DNA from 3 places in the Brevibacillus sp. NPDC058079 genome. Region 1 is predicted to be linked to each of the others. Evidence: riboswitches for the same ligand, from Rfam matches in the RefSeq annotation. Region 1 holds a riboswitch; each other region holds the start of a gene.
What was found. A riboswitch is a leader RNA that binds a small molecule or an ion and turns the genes downstream of it on or off. The one in region 1 is predicted to bind lysine.

Region 1 (4,342 bases):
AGCGATCAGTCTGTCATCCAGTTGTTTGAAATCAGGCAGGTCGTTTTCGCGATTGTCATCCATGTTCGTCTCCTCCTTTACGGGTTAGTATGTCCACCATCTGCCTGCCAATTTCCTTAACTGGAAAAGGAAAGAGACTGGTACTACACACGAAAAAACAGCCCCAGTCCCAGGAAAAGTTCGGGCGGAGGCTGTGACGATCATCTTTGTGCAGTTAACTCGTTTTCTTGGCTAGGATCTTCATAAAAGAGGCAAGATTCGTTTGTAGCAATGGTGTGAAGGTTGAAAAGGAAGTATTTTCAGCGAGCGTATTCATTTGACGAACAAATTCAGTGGCGTCCTTTGTATTTACATTCTCAAAGCGGTTAGCGATTTTTGTATTTTTTAAATCGGAGAGAAGCGTAGCTTGTTCGTTTCGGTATTGTGCGATCCAGTCTGGACGATGTTGCAGCTTTTTGACGAATTGAATCAGCGTGCTTACTTTCTCTGTTTGATTGGTTGTGGCCGCTTGCATTTTTTTGTAGGCTTCTGGGTCATACCGCTCCATCAGCTTGGACGGATTAACATAGTCGTTCGGCGCCCCATGTGGTTTTTGCGGAAGCTCTACGTAGCTGGCACTGCCAGTTGCAGGGTCAACCTTTCGTGTTTTGGCGACTCCAGCAAGCAGCTGGAGGGTATCCAAAAATTCAGCAGCATTTTTTTCATCACCCATGTATTGGTCTGCCAAATATTTACCTTGGGTTAAACCGACTTCTACCAAAGCAGTTCTTTCTTCATCCGTGTAAGTGGATTGGGAGTTGAAAAAATTTTGCTCCAGGATGTGGTCAAAGCCTTTGCGAGCCTCGGGTGGTTTATCTGCGAAAATTTTATCCAAACGCTCATTAATCTCTGTGCTAAAGAAAAATTGGACGCTGTGATGTTCGATGGCATCAGCAGGTAGCTCGCGTGCCTTGTGTGAACGAAGGTCTACAGTATCGGGCTTGGGCAATCCCAGACTAGTTCCTGTCACCATTTTGGGTGCAGGTTGGTTAGTTGGAAGCTGGGGGGTTAGGTAGCGGGTATTCGATTGGATTTGCATGTTCTACTCTCCTCACATGGATTCATGTTCAGTCGTGATGGCAGGAGATCTGGTTACCTTTTATCAGATGACTGGTATGAGCTGTGAGAACGGAAGGAAACGGATCTCAATTGCTTCTTGTCTATACTATCGGCTGTTTTTGGTCCATTTTTAATATGCTGGCAAATATGAAAAAGGACTCCCGTTTAGATAACGGAAGTCCGTATTTTTTTCTTCGATTACTTCGTGTATTCATCCATGCTGAAGTCTACTTGTTCAAGCGGGACGAGCTTGGTCTTTTTGGTGATTTTATAAGCGAGCCAAATGATTAAGAAGAGTGGCAGGCCAATGTAAGAGACCAGGACGCCATACCAGTCAATCATTCCACCCACGAATGCGGAGTAGTTTTGCCCCAAAATAACGATACAGCAAATGATGAAGGCAAAAATCGGTCCAAACGGGAACCATTTTGCCCGATAAGGCAATTCGCTTAAGTCACGACCCTGAGCGATAAAGGCTTTGCGGAAACGATAGTGACTAATGGCAATTCCCAGCCAAGCGATGAAGCCTGACATACCGGAAGCATTCAAAAGCCATACATACACTTCACCTTCCCCAAACAGAGAGGACAGAAAAGCAAGGGCGCCAATGAGCGCAGTCAAGATCAAGGCATTGATCGGTACGCCGTTACTTGTTACTTTTGCGAACCATTTTGGTGCGTTTCCTTCTTTCGCCAAGTTCCATAGCATGCGTGTAGAGGCGTACATACCAGAGTTACCAGCTGACAATACAGACGTGAGAATAACGGCATTCATGACAGATGCTGCAAAAGCAAATCCGGCATTTTCAAATACAATCGTAAACGGACTGATCGCAATATCCGTAAGGTCGCCACTGATCAGATTTGGATTATCGTATGGAACCAACAACCCGATGATCAAAATAGCGAGGATGTAGAAAAGCAAGATGCGCCAAAAAATTTGACGGATGGCCTTCGGAATGTTGCGGGCAGGGTCTTCGCTCTCCCCAGCTGCGACACCAACGAGCTCTGTCCCTTGGAAAGAGAATCCGGCAATCATAAAGACACCGAGCAGGGCCATGAAGCCGCCATTGAATGGCGCGTCGCCTTTGGTGAAGTTTTGGAAGCCAACTGCTTGGCCGCCCATAATGCCAAAAATCATCAACACACCCACAATAATAAAGATGATGACCGTTATTACTTTAATCAAGGCGAACCAATATTCTGATTCTCCATAGGCTTTCACAGACAGGAGATTCAAGGCAAACAGCAATCCGAGGAACAAAGCGCTCCACAATATCGCTGGGGTATCCGGGAACCAATATTTCATAATAAGTGCCGAAGCTGACAGCTCGACGGCAATGGTAATCGCCCAGTTGTACCAGTAGTTCCAGCCGAGAGCAAAGCCGAGAGATGGATCGACGAACCGTGTGGCATACGTCGAAAACGAACCGGAAACAGGCATGAAGGACGCCATTTCCCCCAAGCTGGTCATTAAAAAGTAAACCATGATACTAATGGCGAGATAGGCGACTAAAGCTCCACCTGGTCCGGCGGAATGGATCGAGCCTCCACTCGCGAGAAACAATCCCGTCCCAATCGAGCCGCCGATGGCGATCATCGTCAGGTGTCGGGCTTTTAAACCACGTTGCAATTGATTTTGTGACATAAGCTGCTTGCACGACCTTTCTTGATTTTTGAGAAGGAAGGTCGGAAATTAAAAAACCGCCATAGCCAAAAAAATGGCATAGGGCGGTATCATCCAATCCCCACCAAGCCTTCACTGAAGATAGCTCACCACGTTTGCTTGGCATGCAAACGTGACAGTTCTGCCTCTTTCGAGTACAGCCCCAACCCAATCGCACAGAGACGCGATATGAGCTTCGGCGGATTTTCCTTACCTGGAGTCATTGATTTTCTCTGAATCTCGTACAGGATGATATAAAAGCCGCGACCTCTATCCCCACCGTGAAAGATGAGGATAACATGTATGAAATTATGTGATTTAACAACTATAAAGGATTGTTCGGGATTAATCAATGTGAAATTTTGTTATTCAAATGAGCGTCTGGCAGGCCAGGAGCCTTGCAGCTTGCGAATTTGGACGATTTGTCCTGTATGAAACGCATCATGCAAGACAAGACTCATTACGGCCTGGTAAATGGGTTTATAGGTAGCCATCTGGTTTAACTCTTCATCCGTCAGCAAGGAAAGCTTTTCATGAATGTGGTGATGGACGCTTTCCATTCGTAAGAGGGTAGCTTTCCAAGCGTCTTCGTCATCTGGACCACCGGATGGGGTGAAGGTATCATCGTTCGTCACAGCGGAGCCAGGAAATTCGGTGCCCAAAAGACGATGCAACAGGCGTTCTTTGTAATAAAGCAGGTGGCTGACGTTTTCCCAGATTGTGTTGGCTGCTTCTCCCACAGGGCGCCAGTTTGCCTCCGCTACTGATACTCCGGCAAGCGCTTCTTTTAAGGGTGGATACCAGTCTTCCTTGTCATAGGCACATTCCCATCCGTGCAAAAGCAATTCCTTCCGATTCATACGCTTCCTCCTCGTCTGTGAAACAGATTGATGAAACGCTATAATAGCTGTAAGAAATGATTGTGTAACCAGTTAATTCAATTACGATAGTTACAAATAAAGATTACCATATCCTGTATGGTCATACAAGAGAGAAAAATGAAGGGTTTCGTCAGGAGAGTTGATGACATGGACTGGCTTTGTATCGATTTTTTAAATAGTGATTGGCGGGATTGGCGCGGTTCTGGTCGTGGGGAAAATCGTCTGGAGAAAGAGGAATGGCTGTCATCCTTTTTGCAGACATACAAGCTAACCGCACCGCTGCCGATGAATGAGGCGTGTGCCGCGTCTCTTTTGCAATTGCGGGAGCGTTTGAGACGTATGCTAGAGGCCGTAATCCGTGGAGACCGATTCCAAGAGGAGGACCTTGCGGAATTGAACAAAGTGTTGGCTCTCGCTCCTTTTCATACGCAGGTGTTGTATGTAGATGAGGAGGGCGGCTACAGGCAAAAGCAATCCAGCCAAGCAGAGGGATGGTCACTCGTCATGGCACAAATTGCAGCTTCTTTCGCGGAGTTGCTTGCCCCACAGCATCTGGAGCGAATCAAAATATGTGACAACGAGGATTGCCGCTGGGTGTTTTATGATGAAAGCCGCAACCGGGTGCGCCGCTGGTGTGATGACAAAATGTGCGGAAACCTGATGAAGGTGCGCCGTTTTCGTGAGCGGCAGAAGGAAAA
Region 2 (4,342 bases), on a different contig from region 1:
AGGCTTGGGAGAAGGACCAGAACGACTTGTGGTTCTGGGAAAAGCTTGGCAGACTTCCTTTTGTTCTGTTAGATCGGATTACGCCTGCTTTCGTTCAAGAGAAGCTGGGAAAAGCCGTAGATGAAATGGCAGCCTTTCTTGAGACAGGTGGAACTTATTTGGTGCAGGATGAACCGATTTACAAACGGTTTGGCAAACGAGTAGAGGGACAGGGCACGTCTGTTATTGGCAAAGAGGAGATTGCCGCTGTACCGCTTACGATCATGAATGATGTTGCAATGGAGTTAAAGGATTCACGTGCGAATTTTGCCACGGTACAAGGTGCCACGACTGGCTTCGGAGGGATTTTTACCCTCGCGATCGATATCCCGTTGTTGATGGGGACATCCCTAAAAGTATTACAAGAGATGGCTCTTGCCTATGGCTATCGACCTGAAGAGAAGAGGGAGCGGCTGTTCGTCGTCAAATGCTTGCAGTTTGCTTCATCAGACATCGTAGGGAAAAAAGCGATACTCGCTGAGCTCTCCCGCTTTGATGATCCAAATGCGCAGAGAGAGGTAATGGCGCAATTGCAGGGATGGCGTGAAGTCGTGGTAACGTACACTGAAAACTTTGGGTGGAAAAAGTTATTTCAAATGGTGCCCATTGCAGGTATTTTGTTTGGGGCGTATTTGAACCGCTCAACCGTACAGGATGTCGCCGAAGCGGGGATGATGCTGTACCGCAAACGGCGCATCCTGGAGCGGCTGCGTGAGAGCGAAAAGAGCGAGGAAATTACTGAGACCACTCCTCAACAGTAAGAGCGTAGAGGAGATGGTCCTCCCATACACCATTAATTTGCAAATAGCGTAACGAAAGTCCTTCCTGGCGAAAACGGTTTTTTTCCAAGACGCGAATGGAAGCTTGATTGCGAGGCATAACAGCAGCTTGTACCCTGTGCAGCCCAGCATCCATTAAAGCAAAGTGAAGAGCGAGATTTACTGCTGCTGTCGTATAGCCTTTGCCATTGCACTCCTGATCCATAAAGTAGCCAATCGTAGCATTTTGCCACGCGCCGCGTGCGACATTCGACAACGCTACACGTCCAATCATCTTTCCGGATTCTCGTGTGAATACGCCGAAAGCATAGGCTGTGCCACGTTCAAAATCATTCTGTGCTTGCGAAATCTGTTCTTGCTGTCCTGGGAGGGTCAGAAATGAAGCGGGGCGGATCGGTTCAAATGGTTGGAGAAAGTCATGATTACGCAGCCGAAGCCCTAGGAGCTCGGCTGCGTCTTGTTGTTGGAGAGGCCGTAAGAGAATCTCGTCTGTATGTAGTGACATGAGATCAATCCTCCTTAAAAAGTTGGATTGATAGTATATCATGTGCCAGAGTATTTGGGAAACATCAATTAGCCGAGCAATTCAGCAAACGATACCCCAAATGCTTTGCAAGTTTCCACTTCTTTTGCAGTAGGAGATAGCTCGATTTTCAAACCTTCCAAAGGAGTTTCCGCACCACGCTCGCTCGCCTTTTTTAGCAAAATATCAACAGCTGCACCGACATGCTCGTAAGCGGAGTCGCAAGAGCCAAAAGCAACTACCTTTTTCCCGCTGAGGTCAATATCGTCCATTTCCTCATAAAAATCCAGGCATTCGTCTGGCAATTCGCCATCGCCCCATGTGTAGGCACCAAGCAAGATTCCGTCGTAAGCTTCGAGTTCTTTTGTGTTCGCATCCATCACTTCTTTTATCTCCAGCTCAGCACCAGTTGAACGAATACCTTCTGCAATTGCTTCAGCAATTTCCTGTGTATTCCCTGTCATGCTCGCGTATACCATCAAAATGCTCATAAAACGTAAAACCTCCAATTAGATAATGAGTATCATTCTCACAAATAAAATTAATGAAAATGAGAATCGTTGTCAATAACTTTTTTCTTATTGCCACGTTTCATTGATTTTGGTAGAGTTAAATAAAATTATAATAATATACTCTAAATAGAGGTGCGCCGAAGAAGAGTAAGTCTTTTCGCAATCTGCCAGGGGGCAGGAGAAGGAAGAAAGGCTAAAGCGCCGAAGCTTATGCTATGCCCCTACGTAGCACAGGCTGGGGTGTCTCATGAAAAATGAACATCCTGTCACAAGGGACCTCAAGTCTTTTTGTGGAGCGCTATTTATGATTTGCTTATGTAGTATCAAAAGCAATGAGATAGCGAATGCACTCATTGCTTTTTTTGATTTACCATGCTGTTATTTTGAGGAGGATGTAACTATGAACATGATGGATGCTAACGAAATTATCGCGTTTATTCAAAAAAGCGAAAAGAAAACACCAGTGAAGGTATATGTGAAAGGGAACCTGGAGGGAATCGACTTCGGTGCGAGCTCCAAAGCTTTCATTACTGGTTCTACTGGTGTTGTTTTTGGTGAGTGGAAAGAGATTGAGCCAGTGCTCGCGGCTAACGCAGACAAAATTGAAGATTATGTGGTAGAAAGCGACCGTCGCAATTCCGCTATTCCATTGCTGGATACAAAAGGGATTCAAGCGCGTATTGAGCCAGGCGCAATTATCCGTGACCAAGTGACAATCGGTAATAATGCGGTCATCATGATGGGTGCTTCCATTAACATCGGTGCAGTCATCGGTGAAGGTACGATGATCGACATGAATGTTGTAGTAGGTGGACGTGGAACCATCGGGAAAAACTGCCACATCGGCGCGGGATCGGTTATCGCGGGCGTTATCGAGCCGCCATCTGCACAGCCAGTTGTTGTCGAGGACGATGTTGTCATCGGAGCAAATGCTGTCATTCTGGAAGGTGTACGCGTAGGAAAAGGTGCTGTCGTTGCAGCGGGTGCTGTCGTGATTGAAGATGTACCTCCATACGTAGTAGTTGCGGGAACGCCTGCACGTGTGATCAAGCAAATCGATGAAAAAACTCGTTCCAAGACAGAGATCAAGCAGGAGCTACGTCAGCTGTAAGGGAGAGAGTGCACATGGACTGGCGTTCGCTCGATGAACAATATATCGTCTCCTCTTACAAAAGACTTCCGATTGCCATAGAAAAAGGCGAAGGAAATTACTTGTACGATACGAACGGGAAGAGCTATCTCGACTTGTTTACCGGCCTTGCTGTAAACGTTCTGGGGCATTCTCATCCGCGCATTGTACAGGCTTTGCGTGAGCAGGGAGAGCGCTTCTTGCATATATCCAATGTATTTTTAAACACACCGGCTATTCGTTTGGCCGAGCGTTTGGTTGCGAACAGCATTAGTGGGAAAGTATTTTTCACCAACTCTGGTGCAGAGGCTACAGAGACTGCGATCAAGCTGATTCACAAATGGACGAAGAACGAGGGAGCAGGTCGTGAAGGCATTGTTGTCTTACGCAACAGCTTTCACGGGCGAACACTCGGAGCAGTGCGTTTGACGAGGCAGGCTCACGTCTATCAAGACTTTCCTCAGCCGGCTTTTCCTGTTTATGAACTGGATGTGGAGGACACGGAAGGATTGCGAGCGATTTGCCAGGAAGCAAGGCCCGCTGCGGTCCTCATGGAGCCAGTCTTGGGTTCCGGTGGTGTCGTGCCGTTAACGGAAGCATTCTTGCGAGAGGTAGCTGCGATCTGTGAACAAGAAGGCATGCTCTTTGTCATGGACGAGATCCAGACAGGAATGGGCAGAACAGGAAAGTTGTTTGCTTATGAGCATGCAGGCGTAATGCCAGACCTTATCCTTTTTGCCAAAGGCATAGGGGGAGGGCTTCCGCTCGGCGGTGTCATCGCTGGTCCAAAGCTGATGAACCAGTTCAAACCAGGGGATCACGGAACGACGTTCGCACCATCACCACTGTCTGCTGCTCTCGGGAATGTCGTGTTGGATGAATTGCTTGATCCAGCCTTCATCGCTCACGTAGAAAAAGTCATTGCGTACCTGTGGTCGGGCTTGGAAGCGTTGCGAACACGTCTTCCAGATCAGCTGCAATCCCTTCGCGGAAAAGGCTTGATGGTTGGAATTCCGCTCTCTTCCACTCCGGAAGAGGTAAGCCACTTGCAGCAAGCGTTCCTTGACGAAGGAATTCTCGTTGACGTGACGCAGAAAACGATTGTTCGTCTGCTTCCGCCACTGACGTTGACAAAAGCCGATGTGGACCGTTTTCTTGCCGTGTTTGAGGAGCAATTAAAAGTAAGATCAGGTACGAAAAAGGAGGCGTAGGGCATGACGACTTCCTTGTTTACACAAATTCGCCGAGACCTGCACCAAATACCGGAGCCAGGCTTCGCTGAAGTGAAGACGCAACAATACTTGCTCGATTATTTGAAAAAGCTTCCACAAGAGCGAATCGAGATCAAAACGTGGCGGAC
Region 3 (4,342 bases), on a different contig from region 1:
AGTGAGTGTAGCTTGTGACTGAGAAAGCTATGGCCTTTCGCCATACAATGGTCCCCCTTTCAATGTATGTAACTCTCAATTCTGTGAAAAACGTCAAGCATCACCGCAAGCGGTCCAAAACGGTTTTCGTCCGTTTTGATAGACCTTTCCCCAATATCCTAACCCATTGCCTCACCCATTAGACATAGCAAAACCGCCACGATCATTTTATGAAGAGCATCTTGACGCTGTTCACAAAAAGACTGCGTTTGCTAGATCATATGAATTTGTCGGAATGTGTCAAAATTCGAGAAAAAGTTGGGCAAAACTTTGACCAAATCCAATTGTACTCTTGTCGACACAGAGCGTCAAGACAATCAATGTACTAAATACATTGATAGAATAACTTTGTTTAGTCTAGCTATTTTTTCTATTAAGATGTCATAAATGTGAGCCCCTCCTCATAATCTAGTACAGACAGGAGGGAGGCACATATGAAAGAGAAGGATCAGCTTGCAGCACTGTTGCCGCCGGAGACCATTCCCTATGCGGAAAGAATGAACATGCCCTATCTTGGCTATCATCTTCTACGCGAAACGCTGACCAGCACCCTGCTAGGTGATAGTGAAAACCATATTCTCTATTGGATAGGAAAAAATATGGGCCGCCAAATCCCCATCCAATCTGCAACTGGCCCGATTATGCCTTTTATTCGGCTCGGATTAGGCCAACTAGACATCGTGGAGGAGACCAGGCAAACTATCGTCTATTCGCTCACTCATTCTATTTTTAGCTATCAGTCTATAGAGAGACTAGGATGTAGTCTTTCTTTTGAGGCTGGGATCATAGCTGGTATGATTGAGCAGTGGAAAGCAAGAGAAGCGTTTAGCAAAATCGAAATGGAAAGCCCTTCAGACATACGTATATCTGTACAAGTAGCGTCATGAAGAAAATGCCCCCTCTACCTGTAACAAAGGGAGAGGGAGCATCCATCCATGTTTTATACTCCGTGCACGACCGCGGTTTCCTCGACATCCAGACCATATGCCGAATGAAGACTGCGAACAGCCAGCTCCGTCAAAGCTGCGGGAATAACGCAAGAAACCTTGATATCAGACGTAGATACCATTTTAATAGAAATTTCTTTTTCTGCCAGGACGCGGAACATTTCGGCAGCTACCCCTGGATTGTTGATCATACCTGAGCCAACAATTGATACCTTGGTCAAGCCTTCCTCGAAATCGACTTTTTCAAAGCCAAGCTCGGTTTTGTTTCTGTCCAGCGTATCCAGTGCTTTTTTCAGATCATCCGCTGCAACGGTAAAAGAAATGTTCGTAACAGACGCATCATAGGAGCTTTGGATAATGATATCGACGTTCACCTGATTGTCCGCCAACGTATTAAACAAACGGGAGAGCGTCCCGACCTTGGCAGGCATGCCGACAACCGTAATTTTGGCTACATCTTCATCGTGTGCAACTCCACTTACTACTCTTCCTGTTTCCATGTTGGCAACCTCCTCAACGTACGTACCATCTTCGGCAGTAAAGCTGGAGCGGACGACCAGCCTTACCTTGTATTTTTTCGCAGCCTCTACTGACCTTGGATGAAGAACCCCTGCACCGAGGTTCGCCAGCTCCAGCATCTCATCATACGAGATCGTATCCAGCTTGCTCGCAGCTGGAACCATTCGCGGATCAGCTGTGTATACCCCGGACACGTCCGTAAAGATTTCGCATTTCTCAGCGTTCAAGCTCGCTGCGAGTGTAACCGCAGATGTATCCGATCCACCGCGGCCGAGCGTCGTAATTTCACCTTCGTCACTGATCCCTTGGAATCCTGCCACAATCACCACACGACCACGGCCGAGCTCGGATTGAATCCGCTCTGGATCAATCTGCTTGATCCGTGCTCTTCCGTGAATCGCCTCTGTGGTAATTCCAGCCTGCCAGCCCGTCAGAGAAATGGCGTCGTAGCCTTTTGTATGCAAGGCCATCGACAAAAGCGCGATCGATACCTGCTCCCCCGTGGTCAGCAGCATATCCATTTCACGCTCGGATGGGTATGCGCTAATCTGCTTGGCCATGTCTACCAATACGTCAGTAGATTTCCCCATTGCAGAAACAACGACTACCACATCATGCCCTTCCTCTTTGTAGCTGATAATTCGATCCGCAACTCGTAAAATTCGCTCAATGGTACCTACAGAGGTGCCTCCGTATTTCTGCACGATCAACCCCATGCGGCTTCTCTCCCTTTTCTCATATCCAATGTTGGTATTTATCTCGTATCGTATGGTTTTTCACTATTCTCTCTATAAGGAAAAGTCTTACATTTTTATTTTACAAAAAAGGCACCGACAAGGAATAAGACCTGCCGCTGCCTATTGTTTCGACATACCGGTTCCTCCCTCCCAATACACGCGGACAACGAAGATTGACAGTAAACACCATCAAAACTCACATTGACACACCGTGAGATAGCTCTCCATCTGACAATTGGTCATTGTACAGATGACAGTCCTGCATTTGTTCAACGCAGACCCAGCATGGAGAAAAGCGGGTTTCCCTCCACACTTCGGCGAATTCCCCTTTCCCGTCCCCTTCACAGATACCCGATCTCAGGGTGGTACTCTTGGTTTTCGCGCCTCTACCTCACTCCATAATGGAAGTGAGGCTAACTATTCTGTTTGAATCGGATTATATCATGAGTCTAAAAATGGATCAATTCCTTTTTAAGAGGATGTTCCAAAAGTTACATTTGCTATGTGTCCAGCTTGCGCAGATGCCCGATGATTTCTTTTGCCAGCTTGTCGCCGATCCCTAATTGGCGGAAGTCTTCTACCGTCGCCTCTCGCATTTTTTTCAGCGAGCCAAAATGAGAGAACAACAGCTTGCGTCGCTTCTCACCGATACCCGGGATCTCATCTAATTGCGAAGAGAGCATCGTTTTCGTCCGGGATTGTCTGTGGAACGTAATAACAAAACGGTGGACTTCATCTTGGATGCGCTGCAACAAATAAAACTCATAGCTATCACGCCTAAGATTTACAGGCTCTGGCGGATCTCCGTACATGAGCTGAGCAGTGCGGTGCTTCTCATCCTTCGCGAGTCCACAGACGGGAATATAGAGACCCAGCTCGTTTTCCAGCACGTCCATAGCGGCACTGATTTGACCTTTTCCACCATCGATCACAATCAGGTCGGGCATCGGCTGGTTTTCTTTCAGCAGACGAGAGTATCGACGGAGAACGACTTCGCGCATGGAGCCGTAATCATCTGGTCCCTCGACGGTTTTGATCTTGAATTTGCGGTACTCCTTTTTGTCAGGGCGGCCGTCTGTAAACACAATCATCGCAGACACAGGCTCTGTTCCCTGAATGTTGGAGTTGTCAAACGCTTCAATTCGATGAGGAACCGGAATCCCTAAAATGTGACCGAGATTGTGTACCGCTTGGACCGTACGAGCATCGTCCTTGGACATCAGCGCGAACTTCTCCTGCAAAGCAATACGGGCGTTCTCGGAAGCCATGTTCACGAGCTCATGCTTTTTGCCTCTTTTGGGAGCGTGGACTTTGATGCCCAGCCACTCACTCAAAAGCTCCGGTTCACTCTCTTGCGGGAGCAAAATTTCTTTTGGCAGCGCATTTTGCTTGTCGTAGTAGAACTGGCTCACATAAGACATGAAGTCTTCGGTTTCGCTACCGTAGTATGGAAAGGAAGTCGTCTGACGCTCGATCATCTTCCCTTTTCGCATATAGAACACCTGAATGCACATCCAGCCTTTTTCCACAGCAAACCCGATAATGTCGCGGTCTACCGTATCAGCGAACGTGATCTTCTGCTTCTCCATCACCGCTTCGATGCTCTTGATCTGATCGCGATATTCCTTGGCGCGTTCGAACTCCATGTTTTCTGCGGCTTGCAGCATTTTTTCCGTGAGAGTTTGCTTCATTGCATCATGGCCACCATCGAGGAACCGGCTGATTTCATCCACCAAACGCTGATTTTCCTCTGCCGATACCTCGTACACACAGGGCGCTAGACATTGTCCCAAATGGTAGTAAAGACAAACCTGCTTGGGCATATTGCGGCATTTGCGCAACGGATAGAGGCGATCCAGCAGCTTCTTCACCTCGGAGGCATCTCCGGCATTCGGATACGGACCGAAATACTTGGCTTTATCTTTTAATACCTTACGGGTAATCTCCAGGCGAGGCTGCGCCTCATTCGTAATTTTGATGTACGGATACGTCTTGTCGTCGCGGAGCATGACATTGTAACGCGGATCGTGCTCTTTGATCAGGTTGCACTCGAGGATGAGCGCCTCAATCGCTGAGGATACCACAATGTACTCAAAGTCC

Region 2: linked by a shared signal. The riboswitch ahead of dapD (2,3,4,5-tetrahydropyridine-2,6-dicarboxylate N-acetyltransferase) and the one ahead of ACFVS2_RS23605 (amino acid permease) in region 1 are both predicted to bind lysine.
Region 3: linked by a shared signal. The riboswitch ahead of ACFVS2_RS11555 (aspartate kinase) and the one ahead of ACFVS2_RS23605 (amino acid permease) in region 1 are both predicted to bind lysine.

Annotation. Positions count from the first base shown of each region.
Region 1 is NZ_JBHVSO010000008.1:280,960-285,301, reverse strand. It holds gene ACFVS2_RS23615 (hypothetical protein) at 1-63, opposite strand, end outside; gene ACFVS2_RS23610 (hypothetical protein) at 215-1,078, opposite strand; gene ACFVS2_RS23605 (amino acid permease) at 1,297-2,745, opposite strand; lysine riboswitch at 2,859-3,044, opposite strand; gene ACFVS2_RS23600 (DinB family protein) at 3,129-3,623, opposite strand; gene ACFVS2_RS23595 (CGNR zinc finger domain-containing protein) at 3,792-4,342, shown strand, end outside.
Region 2 is NZ_JBHVSO010000002.1:500,071-504,412, reverse strand. It holds gene ACFVS2_RS09105 (EcsC family protein) at 1-800, shown strand, start outside; gene ACFVS2_RS09100 (GNAT family N-acetyltransferase) at 775-1,323, opposite strand; gene ACFVS2_RS09095 (flavodoxin) at 1,392-1,832, opposite strand; lysine riboswitch at 1,973-2,162, shown strand; gene dapD (2,3,4,5-tetrahydropyridine-2,6-dicarboxylate N-acetyltransferase) at 2,254-2,964, shown strand; gene ACFVS2_RS09085 (aspartate aminotransferase family protein) at 2,979-4,193, shown strand; gene ACFVS2_RS09080 (N-acetyldiaminopimelate deacetylase) at 4,197-4,342, shown strand, end outside.
Region 3 is NZ_JBHVSO010000003.1:293,811-298,152, forward strand. It holds gene ACFVS2_RS11545 (succinate dehydrogenase cytochrome b558 subunit) at 1-44, opposite strand, end outside; gene ACFVS2_RS11550 (YslB family protein) at 474-926, shown strand; gene ACFVS2_RS11555 (aspartate kinase) at 980-2,221, opposite strand; lysine riboswitch at 2,452-2,639, opposite strand; gene uvrC (excinuclease ABC subunit UvrC) at 2,743-4,342, opposite strand, start outside.